Regions from separate parts of the Cedecea davisae genome, predicted to be linked through region 2. Evidence: predicted binding sites of a transcription regulator. Region 2 holds the regulator's gene; the other holds the start of a gene.
What was found. Region 2 encodes PurR, which represses purine synthesis genes. Its sites were predicted from a motif close to CANGCAAACGTTTGCNTG; they were not measured.
Positions count from the first base shown of each region.

Region 1: a site for PurR is predicted at 2,733-2,750, ahead of purM (phosphoribosylformylglycinamidine cyclo-ligase). Genes of this name have one in related genera too.

Region 1 covers NZ_CP172054.1:1,054,169-1,058,449, reverse strand. Annotated here, with positions in the region: gene ACG1VR_RS05565 (DnaA inactivator Hda) at 1-483, opposite strand, end outside; gene uraA (uracil permease) at 581-1,867, opposite strand; gene upp (uracil phosphoribosyltransferase) at 1,953-2,579, opposite strand; gene purM (phosphoribosylformylglycinamidine cyclo-ligase) at 2,804-3,841, shown strand; gene purN (phosphoribosylglycinamide formyltransferase) at 3,841-4,281, shown strand, end outside.
Region 2 covers NZ_CP172054.1:2,811,793-2,816,073, reverse strand. Annotated here, with positions in the region: gene punC (purine nucleoside transporter PunC) at 29-1,231, opposite strand; gene punR (DNA-binding transcriptional activator PunR) at 1,347-2,285, shown strand; gene purR (HTH-type transcriptional repressor PurR) at 2,282-3,307, opposite strand; gene ACG1VR_RS13435 (YnhF family membrane protein) at 3,599-3,688, shown strand; gene sodB (superoxide dismutase [Fe]) at 3,759-4,281, opposite strand, start outside.

The DNA of each region.
Region 1 (4,281 bases), 1.8 Mb from region 2:
CTTGTAGATTTGCCCCCAGTCGAGCCGCGAAGCCAGATCCGGTAATTGCAGATTTAACTGACGCGGAGGGCGATCGCCGGTGATCAGCAGGCGCGTTTTGCCGGACTCGAGAATGCGGTTATAAAGATTGAAGATCGCCATTTCCCACGGTTCATCCCCCGCCACGCATTCAATGTTATCGATGCACACCAGAGAAAGCTGTTCCATGCCGTCGAGCACTTCCGGTACGAACCAGGTGCGCTTATCCAGCGGCACATAGCCCACGGCTTCACCACGCTGGGAAAGCTCCGCGCACGCGGCATGAAGCAGATGGCTTCGCCCGCCGCCTTCGCGCGACCAGAAATAGATATACCCGCTGTGATCCTGACGGAGAACCGCTTGCAGCGCGGCTAACAAAGAAGGGTTGTCGCCCGGCCAGAAACTCGCAAAGGTTTCATCGTCGGGAAGATAGAGTGGCAGTGAGAGCTGTGCCGGCGTATTCAGAAGTACCTCAACCATAACAGGCAGAAAATCGCGATGAGTCTACCACAGTTTTGGGGGTGGATAGAACCGGGCGAGGATCCGCCCGGTTTTAAGAGGATTACGACTGGGCGTCGTTCTCTTTGGCGTCCAGAACAACTTCTTCCGGGCGCAGGATGCTAATCAGCTTGAAAATCAGGCTCAGGCCCACGCCAACGATGGTCGCCAGCGCCATGCCCTTCAGTTCGGCCGCGCCGATGTGAACTTTCGCGCCGCTCACGCCGATAATCAGGATAACTGAAGTCAGGATCAGGTTTTGCGCTTTGCTGTAATCCACTTTGGACTCGATCAGCACACGAATACCGGACGCGCCGATCACTCCGTAAAGCAGCAGGGAAACGCCGCCCATAACCGGCACCGGGATAATTTGGATAGCCGCCGCCAGCTTGCCCACGCAGGAAAGCAGAATCGCGATGATCGCCGCGCCGCCGATAACCCAGGTGGAGTAAACGCGGGTGATGGCCATTACGCCGATGTTCTCGCCGTAGGTAGTGTTTGGCGTGGAGCCGAAGAAGCCGGAGAAAATGGTCGAGATGCCGTTAGCAAACATCGAGCGGTGCAGGCCCGGGTCGCGAATCAGGTCTTTTTTAACGATGTTGGCGGTCACCACCAGGTGGCCAACGTGCTCGGCAATCACCACCAGCGCGGCAGGCAGGATGGTGAAGATAGCGAACCATTCAAAACGCGGCGTGTAGAAGGTTGGCAGCGCGAACCAGTGCGCTTCGCGAATTGGCGTAACATCAACCACGCCCATCGCGAAGGAGAGCGCGTAGCCCGCCAGTACGCCGATAAGGATCGGGATAATCGCCATAAAGCCGCGGAACAGCACCGAGCCGAATACCGTTACCGCCAGCGTCACCAGAGAAATGATAATGGTGGTGGAATCAGGCGAACTGCCTTCGGCCGGTAACAGGCCAGCCATGTTGGCTGCTACGCCAGCCAGCTCCAGACCGATGACGGCAACAATCGCGCCCATTGCCGCAGGCGGGAACATCACGTCCAGCCATCCGGTGCCGGCTTTTTTCACAATCAGCGCCACGATGCAGAACAGCACGCCGCACATAATAAAGCCGCCCAGCGCCACTTCATAACCCAGCGGCAACAGCAGCAGCACGGGAGAGATAAACGCGAAGCTTGAGCCCAGGTAAGCCGGGATTTTACCTTTACAGATAAACAGATACAGCAGCGTGCCGATACCGTTAAACAGCAGCACCGTGGCCGGGTTAATGTGGAACAGAATCGGCACCAGGACCGTTGCGCCGAACATGGCAAACAGATGCTGAAGACTTAACGGAATCGTTTGCAATAAAGGTGGTCTTTCACTGACCCCGATAGCACGGCGTGTCATGTTGGTTTTCCTCTGAGTATGATTTTAGACGTACGGTGTTTGCTGAAATCAAAAAAAAGCCGACTTTCGAAGTCGGCTGCTTTTATTATTTAGTACCAAATATCTTGTCGCCCGCGTCACCGAGGCCGGGAATGATGTATCCGTGCTCGTTCAGCCCCTGGTCGATAGAAGCGGTGAACAGCTCCACATCCGGGTGGGCTTTTTCCAGCGCCGCGATGCCTTCCGGCGCGGCAACCAGAACCAGCACTTTAATGCTGGTGCAGCCCGCTTTTTTCAGCAGGTCGATAGTGGCAATCATGGAACCGCCGGTCGCCAGCATCGGGTCAACCACCAGCGCCATGCGCTCTTCTATATTAGAAACCAGCTTCTGGAAGTAAGGAACCGGCTGCAGGGTCTCTTCGTCACGGTAAACGCCCACCACGCTGATACGCGCGCTTGGTACGTTTTCCAGCACCCCTTCCATCATGCCAAGACCGGCACGCAGAATTGGCACAACGGTAATTTTCTTACCTTTGATCTGGTCAACTTCCACCGGGCCGTTCCAGCCTTCGATGGTGACCTTCTCGGTTTCCAGATCCGCGGTGGCTTCGTAAGTCAGCAGGCTGCCAACTTCTGAGGCGAGTTCACGAAAGCGCTTGGTGCTGATGTCTTGCTCACGCATCAGGCCCAGCTTGTGTTTGACGAGTGGGTGTTTCACTTCCACGATCTTCATACTCTTTCTCCCCCGAGATAGTTGGCTACCACAAAAAAAATCGCCGGATTATACCGCTTTTTTGCCGCTGCGCTACAGCTAATGGGATGATCGAGATCAACCGGACTGGAATGAGTCTATCTCAGGAATTCTTTTCTTGCCGATGATAAGAGGCTCGCAAACGTTTGCCTGCACTGTTAGAATTGCCGCGTTTTTTATTTCATGCCATCCGTGGGGAACCCGCAGTGACCGATAAAACCTCTCTCAGCTATAAAGATGCCGGTGTAGATATTGATGCTGGTAACGCTCTGGTCGACAGAATTAAAGGCGTAGTGAAAAAGACCCGCCGCCCGGAAGTGATGGGTGGACTGGGCGGTTTCGGTGCGCTGTGCGCGTTGCCTCAAAAATATCGCGAACCGGTTCTGGTTTCCGGCACCGACGGTGTGGGCACCAAGCTGCGTCTGGCAATGGATTTAAAGCGTCACGACGCTATCGGCATCGATCTTGTGGCGATGTGTGTTAACGACCTGGTGGTTCAGGGCGCCGAGCCGCTGTTCTTCCTCGACTACTACGCTACCGGCAAGCTGGACGTGGATACCGCCGCCAGCGTTATCACCGGCATCGCCGAGGGCTGCTTACAGTCTGGCTGCTCGCTGGTAGGCGGCGAAACTGCCGAAATGCCAGGCATGTACCACGGTGAAGATTACGACGTCGCAGGGTTCTGCGTAGGCGTGGTTGAGAAGTCTGAAATCATCGACGGCTCCAAAGTGGCCGACGGCGACGTGCTGATTGCTCTGGGTTCAAGCGGCCCGCACTCTAACGGCTACTCTCTGGTGCGCAAAGTGCTGGAAGTCAGCGGTACCGATCCTCTGGCGACAGAGCTGGAAGGTAAACCGCTGGCGGACCACCTGCTGGAGCCTACCCGTATTTACGTGAAAAACATTCTTGAGCTGATTGAGCAGGTAGACGTGCACGCCATCGCCCACCTCACCGGCGGCGGTTTCTGGGAAAACATTCCGCGCGTGCTGCCGGACAATACTCAGGCCGTTATCACCGAATCCTCCTGGCAGTGGCCGGCGGTATTCAGCTGGTTACAGCAGGCCGGAAACATCAGCCGTCACGAGATGTACCGCACCTTTAACTGCGGCGTGGGCATGCTTATTGCGCTGCCTGCCGCCGAAGCGGATAAAGCGGTTGAGTTGATGCAGGCCAAAGGTGAAAAGGCGTGGAAAATCGGTATTATCAAAGCATCTGATTCCGAAGAGCGCGTGGTCATCGAGTAATGAAACACATCGTGGTGCTGATTTCCGGCAACGGAAGTAACCTGCAGGCCATTATTGACGCCTGCAAGCAGAAGAAGATAAACGGCACCATCAGCGCGGTGTTCAGTAACAAGGCCGAAGCCTTCGGCCTTGAACGCGCCCGCGAAGCCGGCATTGCTGCCCATGCTCTGGCGGCCAGCGAGTTCGCCAGTCGCGAAGCGTTCGACCGCCAGTTGATGCAGGAAATAGACGCTTACGCACCGGACGTTGTGGTGCTGGCGGGCTATATGCGCATTCTTAGCCCGGCTTTTGTGGCTCGCTACAGCGGCCGCCTGCTCAACATCCACCCTTCACTGCTGCCGAAATACCCCGGCCTGCATACGCACCGCCAGGTGCTGGAAAACGGCGATGAAGAACACGGCACGTCGGTGCACTTTGTTACCGATGAGCTTGACGGCGGG
Region 2 (4,281 bases):
TCACACAATATTCACACTATCGCGTCTGTTATTGGGCCCGGGATAGCTCGGCGTTGGCGCCAGCCTGCGATGCACGGCTGGAGGAGTACTGCATCGCATAGCCCAGCACCGCGAGTAAAATTGTCGCCAGCATTACGCTGGTGGTGGTGAGCAGCGGGGTGGCGACCAGCCAGGAAACCATCAGGCTTGCCAGGAAGCAAAGCCCCAGCTGTAGCGTGTTTTGTAGCGCGGCGGCCTTGCCGGTTGCCTGAGGGAATGGCAGCAGGGCGGAGGCCACAACGATAGGGTAAATTGCCCCGTTGGCAATCGCCATCACGCAGAATGGGATCAGCAGCAGCGTCAGGTTGGCATAGCCGCTCACCGCTACGGCCCAGGTGGCAACAATGCTCAACGCATACAGCGCCAGCAGCCAAGGCAGCAGCTGTTTCCCCTGCCATTTTTGCAGCGCGCTGCGGCAGCCATAGCCGCCAATCAGGAAGGCGACGGTCTGCGGCATATAGCTCAGGCCAATAACAGACGGGCTGTAGCCCATCTCATTAAGGATAAACGGCGAACCGGTTAACCAGGCGAAGAAGCTGGCTGAGCAGGCAGCATAAATCAGCACATTGCTGCTATAGGTGCGCGAGCGTAATAAAGAGAAGAAGCTGACTTTATTGTCTTCAGTTTGCGGGTGATGCTGGGTGCGCGGCTTGAGGCGCAGGGTGGGGATCATCAGCAGCAGGGCGATGGCGAACAGCACGGCAAAAATAGCCTGCCATTCAAAATGGTTAAGCAGCCAGCTGCCGAGCAGCGGCGCAAGCGCGGGTGAAAGCCCTACCAGCGGCATAATGGTGGCAAAGATGCGGCCCGCGCGGTTGGCAGGATAATAATCCGTGACCAGCGCCTGCCAGCTCACGGCGGCGGAGCAGACGCCAACGGCCTGAATAAAACGCAGGACCAGCAGCGTGGCGGCGTCTTCGACCCACAGCATGCCGATACAGCCGACGGCAAACAGCCCCAGGCCAATCAGCAGAATAGGTTTACGCCCGAAGCGGTCTGACAGCGGGCCCCACATTAACTGCGCGAAGGCAAACCCGGCGAGGAACAGGCTCAGGCTGGCGCTGACCGCCGAGGCGTTAGTCCCCAGATCTTGCTGAATGGCGGCGAAGGCGGGCAGATACATGTCGGTGGCGAGGAAGCCAAGCACACTCAGCCCGGCAAGCCAGATAAGAAATCCCTTTGATGGTTGCATAGTTTTCTCTTGATTTTGATAGCAGGTTAACGGGGCAGGAGTCTACGGAGTGCAAAAGCGCTTGTGAAACGCTAATATTTGCGAGTTGCATTCAAAATTTTTGCAGGCAAAAAACATGTGGTCTGAATATTCTCTGGAGGTCGTTGACGCGGTGGCGCGCAACGGCAGTTTTAGCGGGGCGGCCCAGGAGCTGCATCGCGTGCCTTCTGCCATAAGCTATACGGTACGTCAGCTCGAAGAATGGCTGGCCGTGCCGCTGTTTGAACGTCGCCATCGCGATGTTGAGTTAACCGCCGCCGGAGCCTTTTTTCTTAAAGAAGGGCGTTCTGTTATCAAAAAAATGATGGCAACCCGCCAGCAGTGCCAGCAGATAGCCAACGGCTGGCGCGGGCATCTCTCCATCGCGGTGGACAATATCGTGAAGCCGGAGCGGACCCGCCAGCTGGTGCTGGATTTTTATCGTCACTTCCCGGATATCGAACTGCGGGTGTTTCAGGAAGTGTTCAACGGCGTGTGGGACGCGCTGGCGGACGAGCGGGTTGAGGCGGCTATAGGCGCAACTCAGGCCATTCCTGTAGGGGGGCGCTATGCGTTCCGGGATATGGGGGCGTTAAGCTGGCGTTGCGTGGTTTCCTCCGGGCATCCGCTTGCGCAACACGAAGGTGTTATTCCTGATGATGAGCTAAGGGCATGGCCGTCGCTGGTGCTGGAAGATACTTCACGTTCTCTGCCCAAGCGCATTACCTGGTTGCTGGATAACCAGCGCAGAGTCGTGGTGCCGGACTGGGCTTCGGGGGCGGACTGCCTGAGTGCGGGCCTGTGCATTGGCATGGTGCCCGCCCACATTGCTAAGCCATGGCTGGACGGCGGCGAGTGGCGGGAGCTGACGCTGGAAAATCCGTTCCCGGATGCGGCCTGTTGCCTGACCTGGCGGCAGGACGATGCCTCGCCGGCTTTAAGCTGGCTGCTGGACTACCTCGGGGACAGCGAGACGATGAATCAGGAATGGCTGCAGGAGCCGGGGCGGCAAAACCCGGCTCCGCTGAGCGTTTAGCGGCGGTAGTCGCGGAACGGACCGTCGGCAACCGAGCGGCGCTCGATCAGGCGCGGATGCACCTCAATAGTCTGCGACTCTTCGCGTTTGTTAACAATACGGTCGAGCAGCATATTAAAGGCGGTTTCACCCAGGCGCTCTTTCGGCTGGTGAATAGTGGTTAACGCCGGAGAGAAGTAGCGGGCGTTGCGCACGTTATCGTAGCCGATGATGGAGATATCCTGCGGCACGCGCAGTCCCATCTCATCCGCTGCGCAAATGGCGCCCATTGCCATAATATCGCCACCGCAGAATACCGCGGTAGGGCGATGAGGCTGGTTAAGCAACTGCTGCATGGCGCGGTAGCCGGACTCCGGCTCAAAGTCGCCCTGAACCACCCAGTTCTCCGGCACCTTGATATTGGCCTCTTCAAGCGCCTTGAGGAACCCGGCATGGCGACCGCCGCCGGTGTTGCGTTCCAGCTGGCCGGGAATAGCGCCGATGTCGCGATGGCCGCGCTCAATCAGATAGCGGCCAGCGAGATAGCCGCCGTGGAAGGCGTTATCGATGACCGAGTCGGTAAAGTCGGCGCGGGCTTCGCCCCAGTCCATGACCACCATCGGAATATGGCGGTACTCTTCCAAAGTGGAGAGCAGCGTTTCCGGGTACTCGGAGCACATCACCAGCAGCCCATCAACGCGTTTTTGCGCCATCATCGACAGGTAGGCGCGCTGCTTATCAAAGTTGTTGTGCGCATTACCGAGGATCAGGGTATAGCCTTTGGCGAAGCAGCTATTTTCAACCGACTCAATAATTTCGGCAAAATAGGGCGCTTCGCTGGAGGTTGCCAGCAGGCCAATAGATTTGGTGTGGTTGACCTTCAGGCTGCGGGCTACGGCGCTCGGAGAATAATGCAGCTCTTTGATGGCCGCCCAAACGGCGTTGCGCGTCTCTTCCGCAACAAAACGGGTCTTGTTGATGACATGTGACACAGTTGTAGTGGAAACGTTTGCGCGTTTCGCTACGTCCTTAATCGTTGCCATTAGATGTCACTCCAGACCATATCGTAAACTCCTGATAACTCATGTGTTAAACGTTTGCCTTCGCTAACTCCTGGGGCAACACGTTGGTTGCAGGCCTGTCGGGAATGCGACATACAGCGGGAGGAGGGCGTTGCCGGGCGATACGCGGTAAATTAGCGAAGGATTTTGGCTTATCCCGGAGCAAAGTGGAAGAGGGAAAACCGAGATCTGTGCAAATCCAGCAGGATTTTTATCGCCAATTGTGGGAAAATCACCCCACTTACACTTTGTAGGGAAATAAAGGAGCTTACGATGAGTACCGATCTGAAGTTTTCCGTGGTGACCACGGTTGTCGTACTGAGCTTGATTGTTGCCGGTGCGCTAACCGCCGTACTGCACTGATTTAATAAGGGCCGCTCAATGCGGCCCTTAACATTTCTGGCAAACAGAGAAACGTCTTGCTCTCTGGTTATCAGGCGGCGAGGTTTTTCGCCACGAAGCTCCAGTTTACCAGCGCCCAGAAATGCTCAAGGTACACCGGGCGAGCGTTACGGTAATCGATATAGTAGGCGTGTTCCCAGACATCCACGGTCAGCAGCGGCGTGGCGTCGGTCGTCAGCGGCGTTCCGGCATTCGCGGTAGAAACAATAGCCAGGCCGCCATCGCTATTTTTCACAAGCCAGGTCCAGCCCGAACCAAAGTTTTTAATTGCCGCTTCACTAAACTGCTTTTTAAACGCCTCAAAGCTGCCAAACGCCTGGTTAATTTTAGCCAGAAGCTCACCCGTTGGCTCTCCGCCAGCGTTCGGTGCCAGGCAGTGCCAGTAGAAGGTATGGTTCCAGACCTGAGCCGCGTTATTGAAAATTCCACCTTCTGAACTTTTCACTATCTGTTCTAACGTTTTCCCTTCAAACGGGCTGCCTTTTACCAGGTTGTTCAGGTTAGTGACGTAGGTCTGGTGATGCTTACCGTAGTGGTATTCCAGGGTTTCGGCC